3 regions of the Leifsonia sp. PS1209 genome follow, and region 3 is predicted to be linked to each of the others. Evidence: predicted binding sites of a transcription regulator. Region 3 holds the regulator's gene; each other region holds the start of a gene.
What was found. Region 3 encodes HrcA, which represses chaperone genes, less so after heat shock. Its sites were predicted from a motif close to TTNGCACTCGNNNNNNNCGAGTGCNAA; they were not measured.
Positions count from the first base shown of each region.

Region 1 (4,417 bases), 870 kb from region 3:
GCCGGTGGGGTCGCCGGCCGGGGCCGGGTTCTTCTCCGGCTTGTCGGCGACGACGGCCTCGGTGGTGAGGAACAGGCCGGCGATCGACGCTGCGTTCTGCAGGGCCGAGCGGGTGACCTTCACCGGGTCGTTGATGCCGGTGGCCAGCATGTCGACGTACTCGCCGGTCGCGGCGTTGAGGCCGTGTCCGACCGGGAGGTTGCGGACCTTCTCGACCACGACGCCGGCCTCGAGGCCTGCGTTGATGGCGATCTGCTTGAGCGGAGCCTCGATGGCGACCTTGACGATGTTCGCGCCGGTGGCCTCGTCACCCGTGAGCTCGAGCTTCTCGAAAGCGGTCTTGCCCGCCTGGATGAGGGCGACGCCACCACCGGCGACGATGCCCTCTTCGACGGCTGCCTTCGCGTTGCGGACGGCGTCCTCGATGCGGTGCTTGCGCTCCTTGAGCTCGACCTCGGTCGCGGCTCCGGCCTTGATGACCGCGACACCGCCGGCGAGCTTCGCCAGGCGCTCCTGCAGCTTCTCACGGTCGTAGTCGCTGTCGGTGTTGTCGATCTCGTTGCGGATCTGAGCGACGCGTCCCGCGATGGCCTCGGGGTCGCCCGCGCCCTCGACGATGGTGGTCTCATCCTTGGTGATGACGACCTTGCGTGCCTGACCGAGCAGGTCGAGGGTGACGTTCTCGAGCTTGAGGCCGACCTCCTCGGAGATGACCTGGCCACCGGTGAGGATGGCGATGTCCTGCAGCTGCGCCTTGCGGCGGTCGCCGAAGCCGGGAGCCTTGACGGCGACCGACTTGAAGATGCCGCGGATCTTGTTGACGATCAGCGTGGCCAGGGCCTCGCCGTCGACGTCCTCCGCGATGATCAGGAGCTGCTTGTTGGCCTGGATCACCTTGTCGACGATCGGCAGCAGATCCTTGATGTTGGAGATCTTCTGGTTGGCGATGAGGATGTACGGGTCTTCGAACACCGCCTCCTGGCGGTCCTGGTCGGTGACGAAGTACTGCGACAGGTAGCCCTTGTCGAAGCGCATGCCCTCGGTCAGCTCGAGCTCGGTGCCGAAGGTGTTCGACTCCTCGACGGTGACGACGCCCTCCTTGCCGACCTTGTCGATCGCCTCGGCGATGATGTCGCCGATGGTGGTGTCTCCGGCGGAGATGGATGCGGTTGCAGCGATCTCCTCCTTGGTCTCGACCTCCTTGGCGCTCGCGATGAGCTCCTCGGTGACGGCCTTGACGGCCTTCTCGATGCCACGCTTCAGGGTGATGGGGTCTGCGCCGGCGGCCACGTTGCGGAGGCCTTCCTTGACGAGCGCCTGAGCGAGAACGGTCGCGGTGGTGGTTCCGTCACCGGCGACGTCGTCGGTCTTCTTGGCGACCTCCTTGACGAGCTCCGCGCCGATCTTCTCGAACGGGTCGTCGAGCTCGATCTCCTTCGCGATGGAAACGCCGTCGTTGGTGATCGTGGGGGCGCCCCACTTCTTCTCGAGAACGACGTTGCGGCCACGCGGGCCCAGCGTCACCTTGACGGTGTCGGCCAGGATGTTGAGGCCGCGCTCAAGGCCGCGGCGGGCGTCCTCGTCGAAAGCAATGATCTTTGCCATGGTTGTTTCTCGTCCCTCCCGGACGTCTGCGAAAGATGCGAACGGTTAGCACTCGATCAGATGGAGTGCTAAAGCGATTCTGGCACTCGGGGCAGCCGAGTGCAAGGTGAGTCCGCCGACAGCAGACACGGAGAGAGGAGTTAAACAGGAGAGCGCCGCCCCTTCAGGGACGACGCTCCGCCAGGTTGGTTGCTGCGTGCTACGCCGGACGCACCGACTCAGCCTGCGGGCCCTTCTGTCCGCTGCCGACTTCGAACACGACCTGCTGACCCTCTTCGAGGACCTTGTAGCCGTTCATGTCAATGGCGGAGTAGTGGACGAACACGTCCTGTCCCCCGTCGTCGACGGTGATGAATCCGTAGCCCTTTTCAGCGTTGAACCACTTCACGGTTCCGTTCGCCATGCATAACTCCTATTGCTGTGTTTCGTAGCGACGGCCCATCACCGGCGCGTTGAATCCAGATACTAATGCTTTCAATGCACGTAAACACCAGCTATTTCGGCAAAAAGACGGGAAATGACCGGAAACCGTCAGAAGTTAAACACGCCCGAAACAATACGGGACGGACCGAAATCGTCAGCCGGTGAAGTTGCTTCCCAGCACGACTGTGATATCGGCGCCGGTGTCCGCGTAGTCCTGGGTCTCGGCGGTGGTGGCTCCCGGCAGCGCCTGGGCGACGCCGAGCGCCGCCCCTGCGTTCTTCGGGTCGGAGTAGTAGACGACGGTCTGCGTCAGGTCGGTCTTGTCCGCGTTGGCGAGCGCGCCCACCTTGATGCCGGCCGCGGTGAGCTTGGTCCCGGCTGCGGCAGCGAGATCCGGAGTCGTGGTGCCGTTGAGCACGTTGACCGTGAGCGCAGGGTCGATCGTCGGCACGATGGTCGGCGTCGGAGACGGCGTCGGCGTCTTGGAGGCCGAGCTGGTGCCCGGCGTGCCGTGGAAGGAGATGCTGCCGTTGATGAGCGAGAGCCCGAAGACTCCAGCGCCGATCAGCACGATGGTGGCGAGCGCCGCCCAGCCGAAGCCGATCCAGCCGCGCCCTTTCGCGCGGGGCGCGCGGTGCGCGCCGACGCGGTTCAGGTCGTCCGGAATCGCGTCGAAACGGTCTTTGGGGTACTTCTCTGCCATCGTGTCGGTGGTCCTCAGTCGTCGGACGCGAGCGTCCGGGAGCTTCTGGCGGCCATTCTCGCCTCGCGCAGTCTGAGCAGGCGCTTGACGAGCATGGGGTCGTGCTGCAGAGCGGCTGGCTGGTCGATCAGCGCACCGAGCAGCTGATAGTACCGCGCCGCCGACAGGCCGAACTCCTCACGGATGGCCTGTTCCTTGGCGCCGGCATGCCGCCACCACTGCCGCTCGAACGCGAGGATCGCGACGTCCCGCTCGCTCAGGCCGTCTGGGCGCTGAATGGATGCCCGGTCGTCTGCCGCGTTCGCCACCATGATCCCTTCATGCCTGTCGGTCGTGCCGCCGCTCCTGCGTTCGCGGTTCATCCTATTTGCGGGTTTCTGTGTGTTGGCCTTTCGGCGCGCGGCGGTTCTCGGGACGAAACAGGGAACAGCGGTGCCCTCTCCTCCGTTTAGTGTGGAGAAACGACGAAAGGAACACGCATGGAGTACGACGTCGCCAAGAGCGAAGACGAGTGGCGCAAGGAGCTCAGCCCGGAGCAGTACGCCGTGCTGCGTGAGGCGGGAACAGAGCGGCCGTGGACGGGCGAACTGCTCGACGAGAGCCGCGCCGGCCTCTACACCTGTGCCGCCTGCGGAGCCGAGCTGTTCAAGTCGGGCACCAAGTTCGACTCCGGATGCGGCTGGCCCAGCTTCTACGAGTCCGTTCGCCCGGACGCCGTGCAGCTGCTCGAGGACAACAGCCTCGGGATGGTGCGCACCGAGGTCCGCTGCGCCACCTGCGGCTCGCACCTCGGGCACGTCTTCGACGACGGCTTCGGCACCCCGACCGGCGACCGGTACTGCATGAACTCGCTGTCCCTCAACTTCACCGAGGGCGAGCAGGCGTGACAGACCTGGTCGACGCCGTCGCCTCTCGTCGCTCGTACTCACGGGTGACGGAGGCGGCGCCGACCCACGAGGAGCTGCTCCCCCTGGTGGCGGCTGCCGGCCGGGTCGCCGACCACAGCGCCCTGCACCCGTGGCGCGTGATCGAGCTGCGCGGGGAGGCCCGCGACCGCCTCGGCGCCGCGTTCGCGAAGGACGCACGCGTCTCGGGCAAAGACGCGGAGAAGCTCGTCGCGAAGACCCACCGCGCCTCGCTGCTGCTGGCGATCGTCGCCGTGCGCAGCACAAGCGACAAGGTGCCGGGCTGGGAACAGGACGCCGTGGCATCCGGCGTCGCGCACATCCTGAGCCTGCTGCTGCACGATGCGGGCTGGGGCGTGATCTGGCGCACCGGTCACCACACCAGGTCGAAGGCCGTCCACGCGATGCACGGCCTGAAGAAGAACGAGCGACTGCTCGGCTGGCTCTACGTGGGTGGCATCCCGGACGGTTCCAAGGAGAGCCACCGCAAGGCTGTCGACCCCGAGCGCTACCTCACGACGCTTTCGTAGCGTCCCCGCGCCCGGCCGGGCTCCCCCACCGGATGCTCGCCACGGCCACCGCGACGAGCGCCAGCACGGTGCCGCCCACCGTCGACAGCGCCACGGGATGCGCGGCGCTCGGCGCCAGCAGGTCGAGCAGGAGCGCGGTCAGCAGCTGGCCGGCCACGGTGGCGAGACCGAGCACCAGCACGCCGAGCACCCGGACGAGCAGCGCGGCCCCCGCGATGAAGATGCAGCCGATCGCGCCGCCGACGTAGAGC
Region 1 covers NZ_CP051154.1:2,869,169-2,873,585, forward strand. Annotated here, with positions in the region: gene groL (chaperonin GroEL) at 1-1,605, opposite strand, end outside; gene HF024_RS13625 (cold-shock protein) at 1,805-2,008, opposite strand; gene HF024_RS13630 (LytR C-terminal domain-containing protein) at 2,183-2,731, opposite strand; gene HF024_RS13635 (DUF3263 domain-containing protein) at 2,746-3,042, opposite strand; gene msrB (peptide-methionine (R)-S-oxide reductase MsrB) at 3,211-3,618, shown strand; gene HF024_RS13645 (nitroreductase family protein) at 3,615-4,166, shown strand; gene HF024_RS13650 (DMT family transporter) at 4,150-4,417, opposite strand, start outside.
Region 1: a site for HrcA is predicted at 1,651-1,677, ahead of groL (chaperonin GroEL). Genes of this name have one in related genera too.

Region 2 (4,417 bases), 1.1 Mb from region 3:
CAGCATTGGCTGCGTTACAGCGATTTCTCAGGATTGAAGGAGAAGGGTCTCATGACCGATCCGAACGTGCCGGCGGAGCCGGTGGACCCCAACGCGCAGAACGGTGAAGCACCGTCCGGCGACGCACAGACCGGCGCCGTCCCGCCTGTTCCGCCCGAGGCCGCCCCCGCTGCGCCCGTGCCTCCCGCGCCGCCTGCGCCGCCCGTGCCCCCGGCCGGATACGGTCAGCAGCCGCCGGCGCCCGGCCAGCCGTACGGCCAGCAGCAGGCATACGGCCAGCAGCCCCAGCAGCCGTACGGTCAGCAGCAGCAGTACGGCCAGCAGCCGTATGGACAGCAGCAGCCGTACGGGCAGCAGCAGGCGTACGGCCAGCCGGCATACGGCCAGCCCGCCCCCGGATACGCGCAGCCGTACGCTGCGCCCGCCAAGTCGCCGACGCTGAGCATCCTGTCGATGGTCGGCGGCATCATCGGTGTCGTCCTCGGCTGGGTGTACGGCATCGGTTTCCCGTTCGGCGTCGCCGCGATCATCCTCGGCTTCATCGGCAAGAGGAAGGAGCCGGCGGCCAAGGGCTTCTGGCTCACCGGCATCATCACCGGTTTCGTCAGCGTGCTCTTCTCGCTGATCATCTGGATCATCATCATCATCGCGGTGATCGCGTTCAGCGCCTCGTACAACAACTACGGGTACTGATCGTCAGAGACTCCGGCGGCCGGGATGCGCGAAAGCGTGCCCCGGCCGTCGTCGTCTCCGCCGGTGGTCAGTGAATGCGTTCCACCAGCAGGGCCGTGTGCTTGCCCGCCACCCGCGTGAGCAGCAGTGTCGCCGACGCCTGACCGCTCAGGGACAGGCGCTTGCGCAGGGTGGCCGGGTCCACATCCACCCCGCGCTTCTTGATCTCCAGGGTGCCGATCCCGCGCTCCCGGAGCGCACGCTTCAGGTCGCGCTCGTTGAACGGGAGGGTGTCGACCACCCGGAAGCCGGTGGCGAACGGCGTCTCGGTCCTGGTGTCGGACGTGATGTATGCGATGCCGTCTGCGAGCATGCTGCCGTCGATGCTCCGGGCGAGGTCGCCGATCAGGCGGGCCCGGATGACGGAGCCGTCCGGTTCGTAGAGGTATTCGCCGAGCGCGCCGGTCTCTGCGTCGTCGCTGTCGGAGGCCGCCGTCAACTCGTCGGCAGCGTCCCCGCGGATGACGAGCGCTGCGCGGCCGACGCCGGGGCGCGCGAGCACGCCGAACCACAGGCCCATCTCGACCACCTGGCCGTCGACGGAGACCCACTGCGCCTCCGCCGTCGACGGGATGAGGTCGCGGTCGAGGCCGGGGCCGAGCTTCACGCCGAGCGACCGGCCCGTCGCGAGCTCGAAGGCGAAGCCGAGGGACGGCGAGTACTCGTCCGGATCGGTGAGGCGAGAGGTCTGGCCGTGCCCCGCCGTGCGCCGGGCGGGGTCGAGGAAGACGCCGTCGAACGAGCGCAGGTCCACGTCCTCCGCCCTCCTGTGCTCCACGGTGGTGCCGGGGAACGGGGCGAGGTTGTAGCTGGCGATGGCCGCGGTGACTTCGTCGGCGTCGACGGCGAGCACGTCGATGTCGAGCGCGGAGATCGCGAGTGCGTCACCGCCGATGCCGCAGCCGAGGTCGGCCACGCGCTCGAGGCCGGCGGCCTGGAAGCGGCCGGCGTGGCGTGCGGCGACCGGCAGCCGCGTCGCCTGTTCCAGCCCGGCCTCGGTGAACAGCATCCTGTCGGCGAACGGGCCGAACTTCGCTTTCGCCTTCGACCGCAGTTTCGTCTGGGTGAGGACGGCGGCGACGAGCCCGGGGGAGTGCCCGGCTTTGCGCAGGTCGCTGACCATCCGGAGCACATCCCGCTCGGAGTGGTACGGCGGCAGGGAATCGAGCAGCCGCAGCCCCTCGGTGGAGAGCAGCTCGACGAGTTCCGACCGATCCATGCCCCTCACGCTACCCTCTTGGCACTCACGTTGCGTGACTGCTAACGCACCCCCTAAACTCCTATTAGCACTCTCACTATGAGTTTGCTAACTCACGTCTTTGTTCACGCCTGTGTTTGTAGGAAAGAGGGTCAAACGTGTCGGTCTCCATCAAGCCGCTCGAGGATCGCATCGTCATCAAGCAGGTCGAGGCTGAGCAGACCACTGCATCTGGTCTGGTCATTCCTGACACTGCCAAGGAGAAGCCGCAGGAGGGTGAAGTCGTCGCCGTCGGCCCCGGCCGCATCGACGACAACGGCAACCGCGTTCCGCTCGACGTCGCCGTCGGCGACAAGGTCATCTACTCCAAGTACGGGGGAACCGAGGTCAAGTTCGGTGGCGAGGACTACCTCGTCCTCTCCGCTCGCGACGTTCTGGCCGTCGTCGTCCGCTGACGACCGGCTGTTCGAGGGCCCGGATGCGCACGCGCATCCGGGCCCTTTCGCGTCCCGGCGTCGGCTGCCCCGCGTAGGATCGCTCCGTGTCCCAGAGCGAAACCACCCCCGACCAGACCGTCACGGAGAAGCCGCTGTCCGAGCACCGCCGGTCCGGACTCGTCTACGCCATCTCCGCGTACGTGCTCTGGGGCATACTGCCGATCTACTTCCTGTCGCTGGTGCCGGCGAGCGCGTGGGAGATCGTGGCGTGGCGGGTGCTGTTCTCTCTCGTGTTCTGCGCCATCCTGCTCACCGTCACGCGCAGCTGGCGAGTGTTCGGCCGCCTGCTGCTGAACAAGCGCGTCGTGTTCACGATGGGCGTCGCCGGCGCCCTCATCTACGTGAACTGGCAGACCTACGTGCTCGCGACGGTCAGCGGGCACGTCGTGGAGGCGGCGCTCGGCTACTTCATCAACCCGATCGTCACCGTGTTCCTCGGTGTTCTCGTGCAGCGCGAGAAGCTGCGGATCGCGCAGTGGGTGGCGGTCGGCGTGAGCATCGTCGCCGTTGTCGTGCTGGCGATCGGCTACGGCTCGATGCCGTGGATCGCCCTCATCCTGGCGTTCTCGTTCGGGCTGTACGGCCTGATCAAGAAGCGCGTCGGCGGGGCGGTGGATGCGGTCTCCGGGTTGACCCTGGAGACCATGTGGCTGATGCCGGTCGCCATCGTTCAGCTGGTCGTGGTGGGCGCGACGGTCGGCATCACCATCGGCACCGTGAGCGTCTGGCACACGGTCGCGATGGCGGGCGCGGGCGTGATCACGGCCGTCCCTCTGCTGTTCTTCGCCGCCGCGTCACGGAGGCTGCCGCTGGTCTACATGGGGTTCATCCAGTACTTCGCGCCGTTCATCCAGTTCCTGGTGGGCGTGGTGGTGCTGCACGAGGCCATGCCGCCCGAACGCTGGTTCGGGTTCGCCATCGTCTGGCTGGCGCTGCTCATCCTGTGCGTCGACATGATCGTCGCCAGCCGCTCCGGGCGGAAAGGCGCGGAACTCGACGTCGCGACCGTGGAATAAAACACCAGGGTTCTGCCGTTACGATTGATTATCCGCAGGCGCTGGTGGCGGCGGACTTCTTCCAACTCCGCAACGACTAAGGGGTGAAATGGATCAGTCGGATCCGTTCGGTTTCATCGGTTTGACCTACGACGACGTGATGCTGCTTCCCGGCTACACGGACGTCATCCCGAGCGAGGTCGACACCTCCTCGCGGCTCACCAAGCGCATCTCGGTCTCTGCCCCGCTCCTGTCGAGCGCGATGGACACCGTCACCGAGTCCCGCATGGCCGTCGCCATGGCGCGCCAGGGCGGCATCGGCATCCTGCACCGCAACCTCTCGATCGAAGACCAGGCGGCACACGTCGACAAGGTCAAGCGGTCGGAGTCCGGCATGATCACCAACCCGGTCACCACCACTCCTGACGCCACTGTCGAAGAAGTGGATGCGCTCTGCGGCCAGTTCCGCGTGAGCGGCCTCCCCGTGGTCGAGGCGGACGGCAAGCTCGTCGGCATCATCACCAACCGCGACATGCGTTTCGTGTCGCCGTTCGAGCGCACCAGCACGTACGTGCGCGACGTGATGACCCGCATGCCGCTGATCACCGCGCCGGTCGGCATCGACCCGGACTCCGCCGTCGCCATCTTCGCCGAGCACAAGATCGAGAAGCTCCCGCTGGTCGACGCCGACGGTCGCCTACGCGGTCTCATCACCGTCAAGGACTTCGACAAGAGCGAGAAGTACCCGAACGCCACCAAGGACGACGAGGGCCGCCTGCGCGTCGGCGCGGCCATCGGCTTCTTCGGCGACGGCTGGGAGCGCGCGATGACCCTCATCGACGCCGGAGTCGACGTGATCGTCGTCGACACGGCGAACGGCGAGAGCCGCGGTGTCCTCGACATCATCAGCAGGCTCAAGCACGAGCCGCGCGCCGCCCACGTCGACGTGATCGGCGGCCAGGCGGCCACCCGCTCCGGTGCCCAGGCACTGATCG
Region 2 covers NZ_CP051154.1:3,090,440-3,094,856, reverse strand. Annotated here, with positions in the region: gene HF024_RS14690 (DUF4190 domain-containing protein) at 52-693, shown strand; gene HF024_RS14685 (class I SAM-dependent methyltransferase) at 761-1,951, opposite strand; gene groES (co-chaperone GroES) at 2,089-2,385, shown strand; gene rarD (EamA family transporter RarD) at 2,520-3,443, shown strand; gene guaB (IMP dehydrogenase) at 3,532-4,417, shown strand, end outside.
Region 2: a site for HrcA is predicted at 1,970-1,996, ahead of groES (co-chaperone GroES). Genes of this name have one in related genera too.

Region 3 (4,417 bases):
AACGCCCCGGCTCGGAAGCCGGGGCGCGCGACGAAGCGGTCGAACGTCAGCTGACGAACTTGATCGCCACCGGGTAGACGTAATACTGACCCTGGTTGGCCTTGATCGCCGCGATGATGCTGAAGACGATGTTCAGGATGGCCGCAGCAGCGATGATCAGCACGCCGACGAACACGATCGTCAGGATGCCGCCCACGATGTACGCGATGAAGATCGTGATCTGGAAGTTCAGCGCCGTCGCGGTGTGCGCGCGGACGAACGGGCCCTTGTCCTTGAGGACGAGGTAGCCGACGAGCGCCGGGATCCAGTTGAAGATGATGCCACCGATGTGGACCAGGGTCGCCCACAGCTTCTCATCCGAGGGGCTGAGCTGCTGGGACTGGCCTCCGTACGGTGCACCAGGCGGCGGCGGGGGCGTTGCGGACATGTTCTCTCCTTGGCTGCGCCCGGAGTTCGGGCGGGTCGTGGACGGGATCGTCAGCCATAACAGTAGGGCAAACATCCCGAAACTGGGAAGACGCCGAGAGACCTGGGTCCCTCGGCGTCCTCCGGGCGGTGCTCTGCGGACGCGGTCTGCGCGCTACTTGATGAACCGGAAGTTGACCGGGTAGCGGTAGGTTCCTCCGCTGTTCACCTTCACGAACCCGAGGATCGAGAACACGAGGTTCACGACGTAGAGGATCCACGGGATGAGCAGGCCGAAGATCAGCCAGCCGAAACCGGTGAACGCCAGGACGGCACCGACGATCTGGGAGGCGATCCAGACGATGATCCAGGTGATCTGCCAGTTGAGGGCTTCCTTCGACTCCTGGTTGGTCAGCTGCCCGCGGTCTTTGAAGACGAGGAAGATGATCAGCGACGGCAGGATCCAGAGGATGCCGCCGAGGTGGGCGAACGACGCCCACTGCTTGTCGGACGCCGCGTCGAGCGGAGCGGCGGCAGGAGCGCCCGCGCCGCCGTACGGCTGCTGCGGCTGCTGACCGTACGGCTGCTGCGGCGGGGGCACCTGGCCGCCGTACGGCTGCTGCGGCTGCTGACCGTACGGCTGCTGCGGCGGGGGCACCTGGCCGCCGTACGGCTGCTGCGGCTGCGCCGGAGGAACGTTCGGCTGCTGCGGCGGGACCTGACCGTATGGCTGCTGCGGCTGCGCCGGGGGGACGTTCGGCTGCTGCGGGGGAACGCCGTCGCCTTCCGGGTTGACCGGCGGCTGGTTCGGGTCACTCATGGTCGAAGCCTTTCGTGAGGGGCAGGCACGTATTCGGACCTGTGCGCATACCGTACTGCCGCCGCTCCCGGCGGGGCAATGATCGTGTGGGCGTGTCAGCGCGTTATGATTAGCACTCAGGTTCAGTGAGTGCTAAAGGTCTTCGGGAGGCGGGTCGCATGGTTTCTGAGCGGAGCCTCGAGGTGCTGCGCGTCATCGTGCAGGACTACGTCGCGTCACGCGAACCGGTCGGCTCGAAGAGCATCGTCGAGCGGCACGCGTTCGGCGTGTCGGCGGCGACGATCCGCAACGACATGGCCGCGCTCGAAGAGGAAGACCTGATCGCCGCCCCGCACACCTCGTCCGGGCGCGTCCCCACCGACAAGGGCTACCGGCTGTTCGTCGACCACCTCGCCGAGATGCGTCCGCTCAGCCAGGCGCAGCGGCAGGCGATCGAGGTGTTCCTCGGCGAGTCCGTCGACCTCGACGACGTGCTGGCGCGCACCGTGCGGCTGCTGTCGCAGCTGACCAACCAGGTCGCGCTCGTGCAGTATCCGTCTGTGACGCGGTCGCACATCCGGCACATCGAGCTGGTGACGCTGGCGCCGCGCAGGCTGCTCAGCGTGCTGATCACCGATTCCGGCGCCGTCGAGCAGCGCGTGATCGAGCTCGGCGCCGAGCTGTCCGACGAGGAGGTCGCCGAGATCCGCGGCGCCATCAACGGCGCTGCGGCCGGACTGTCGCTCAGCGACGCGACCGCCAGGCTCTCCCAGCTCCCGGATGCTCTGACCGAGCGCACCAGGGCGCTGGTCGACCCCGTCGCGACGGCCCTCATGGAGCAGATCGCCGCGAACCGCCAGGACAAGCTGGTGATGGCCGGAGCCGCGAACCTCGTGCGCACCGAACACGACTTCACGGGGAGCATCTTCCCCGTCCTCGAAGCCATCGAGGAGCAGGTCGTGCTGTTGAAGCTGTTCGGCGAGATGGCCGGCGACCAGCACGGGGTGGCGGTGAGCATCGGGCGCGAGAACGCGTCGTTCGGGCTCGCGGAGACTTCCGTACTCTCGAGCGGCTACACCGCATCCGGGTCGGAGCTGGCACGTCTCGGCGTGCTCGGCCCGCTCCGCATGGACTATTCGAGCAACATGGCCGCCGTGCGAGCGGTGGCCCGCTACCTCTCCCGCCTGCTCGGCGAATAAGACAACGAACGAGAAGGAAAAGCCGTCTGTGGCCGACCACTACGAAGTCCTGGGCGTTGAGCGCAACGCCACCCCCGATGAGATCAAGAAGGCGTACCGCCGCCTCGCCCGCGAACTGCACCCGGATGTGAACCCGTCCGCCGAGGCGTCCGAGCGTTTCAAGCTGGTCACCCACGCGTACGACGTGCTGAGCGACCCGCAGCAGCGCGAGCAATACGACCTCGGCCCGCAGGCCGGGTTCGGCGGAGGCGGCCAGAACTTCGGCGGCTTCGGCGACATCTTCGAGACGTTCTTCGGAGGGGGCGGCCAGGCCAGAGGGCCGAAGTCCCGCCGCGAGCGCGGCCAGGATGCTCTGCTGCGCGTCGAGGTGGACCTCGACGAGGTCATCTTCGGCACCCACCGCGACCTCGAGGTCGACACCGCCATCGTCTGCGAGACCTGCAACGGCTCGTGCTGCCAGCCGGGCACCGCTCCGGTGACCTGCGACATCTGCCACGGCACCGGCAGCATCCAGCGCTCCGTGCGTTCGCTGCTCGGCAACGTGATGACCTCCACCCCCTGCGGCACCTGCCGTGGCTACGGCACCGTCATCGCGACGCCGTGCGTCACCTGCCAGGGCCAGGGCCGCGTGCGCGCCCGCCGCACGGTTCCCGTGGACATCCCCGCCGGTGTCGACACCGGCCTCCGGCTGCAGATGCCGGGCAGCGGCGAGGCCGGTCCCGCCGGCGGCCCGAACGGCGACCTCTACCTGGAGATCAAGGTCAAGCACCACGACGTGTTCAGCCGCGACGGCGACGACCTGCTCTGCACGCTCGAAGTGGCGATGACGGATGCGATCCTCGGCACGACGGCCACGGTCAAGGCGCTCGATGGCGACATCAAGCTGGAGCTGAAGGCGGGCATCCAGAGCGCGGACATCATCACGGTGAAGGATCGCGGCATCACGCACCTGCGCGGCAGCGGACGCGGCGACCTGCGGGTCGGCATCCAGGTGGTCACCCCGACGAAGCTCGACCACAAGGAGCGCGAGCTGATCAAGCAGTTCGCCTCGACGCACAAGCAGGAGGAGCCGTCGCTGGCCCGCTTCCAGCAGGGTCTCTTCGCCAAGCTGCGCGACCGCTTCCTGAACGTCTGATCCCGGCATGAGCTCGCTCTACCTGCGGGAGGACCTGGAGACGGCGGCGGTCGGGGAGCGCCTGTCGATCACCGGCGCGGAGGCGAAGCACGCGGCGACGGTCAACCGCACACGGCCTGGCCAGTCGGTGATGATCGGCAACGGCCGGGGTCTCGTGGCGACGGGCGAGGTGGTGGAGGCGACCAACGCCGCGCTCACCATCGACGTGGCCGCGGTGCAGCAGGTGGAGCGCCCTGCGCCCGCCATCACGCTCGTGCAGGCCCTCGCGAAGGGCGACCGCGACGAGCTCGCCATCCAGGCCGCCACCGAACTGGGCGTAGATGCGGTGATCCCGTGGGCAGCATCCCGCTCCGTCTCCCGCTGGGAGGGGCAGAAGGTCGCCAAGGGCCGCGAGCGCTGGGCGACCATCGTGCGCGAGGCGGCGAAGCAGTCGATCCGCGCCTGGGTGCCGGAGGTCGGAGAGCTGGCGTCGACCAAGCAGGTCGCTGCACACTGCGCCGACGCGCGGGTGCTCGTGCTGGAGCCGGACGCGGACGTGCCGCTCACGTCGCTGCAGCCGGATGCGCGCCCTCTCGTGCTGGTGGTCGGCCCGGAGGGCGGCATCGCGCCGTCCGAGCTCGACGCGTTCCGCGGCGCGGGCGCCGAGCTCGTGCGCCTCGGCTCGACCGTGCTGCGCACCTCGACGGCCGGGCCGGCGGCCCTGGCCGTGCTGAACGCATCCATCGGCCGTTGGTGAGGCGTGGCGCTTAAGATGGGAGACATGGAAACCGAGCAGCCTTCGATCTTCTCCCGCATCATCGCGGGCGAGATCCCGGCCGACATCGTCTACGACGGCGAGCGCATCATCGCGTTCAGGGACATCGCGCCCAAGGCGCCCGT
Region 3 covers NZ_CP051154.1:1,998,085-2,002,501, forward strand. Annotated here, with positions in the region: gene HF024_RS09470 (DUF4870 domain-containing protein) at 47-427, opposite strand; gene HF024_RS09475 (DUF4870 domain-containing protein) at 581-1,225, opposite strand; gene hrcA (heat-inducible transcriptional repressor HrcA) at 1,384-2,403, shown strand; gene dnaJ (molecular chaperone DnaJ) at 2,432-3,538, shown strand; gene HF024_RS09490 (16S rRNA (uracil(1498)-N(3))-methyltransferase) at 3,546-4,274, shown strand; gene HF024_RS09495 (histidine triad nucleotide-binding protein) at 4,299-4,417, shown strand, end outside.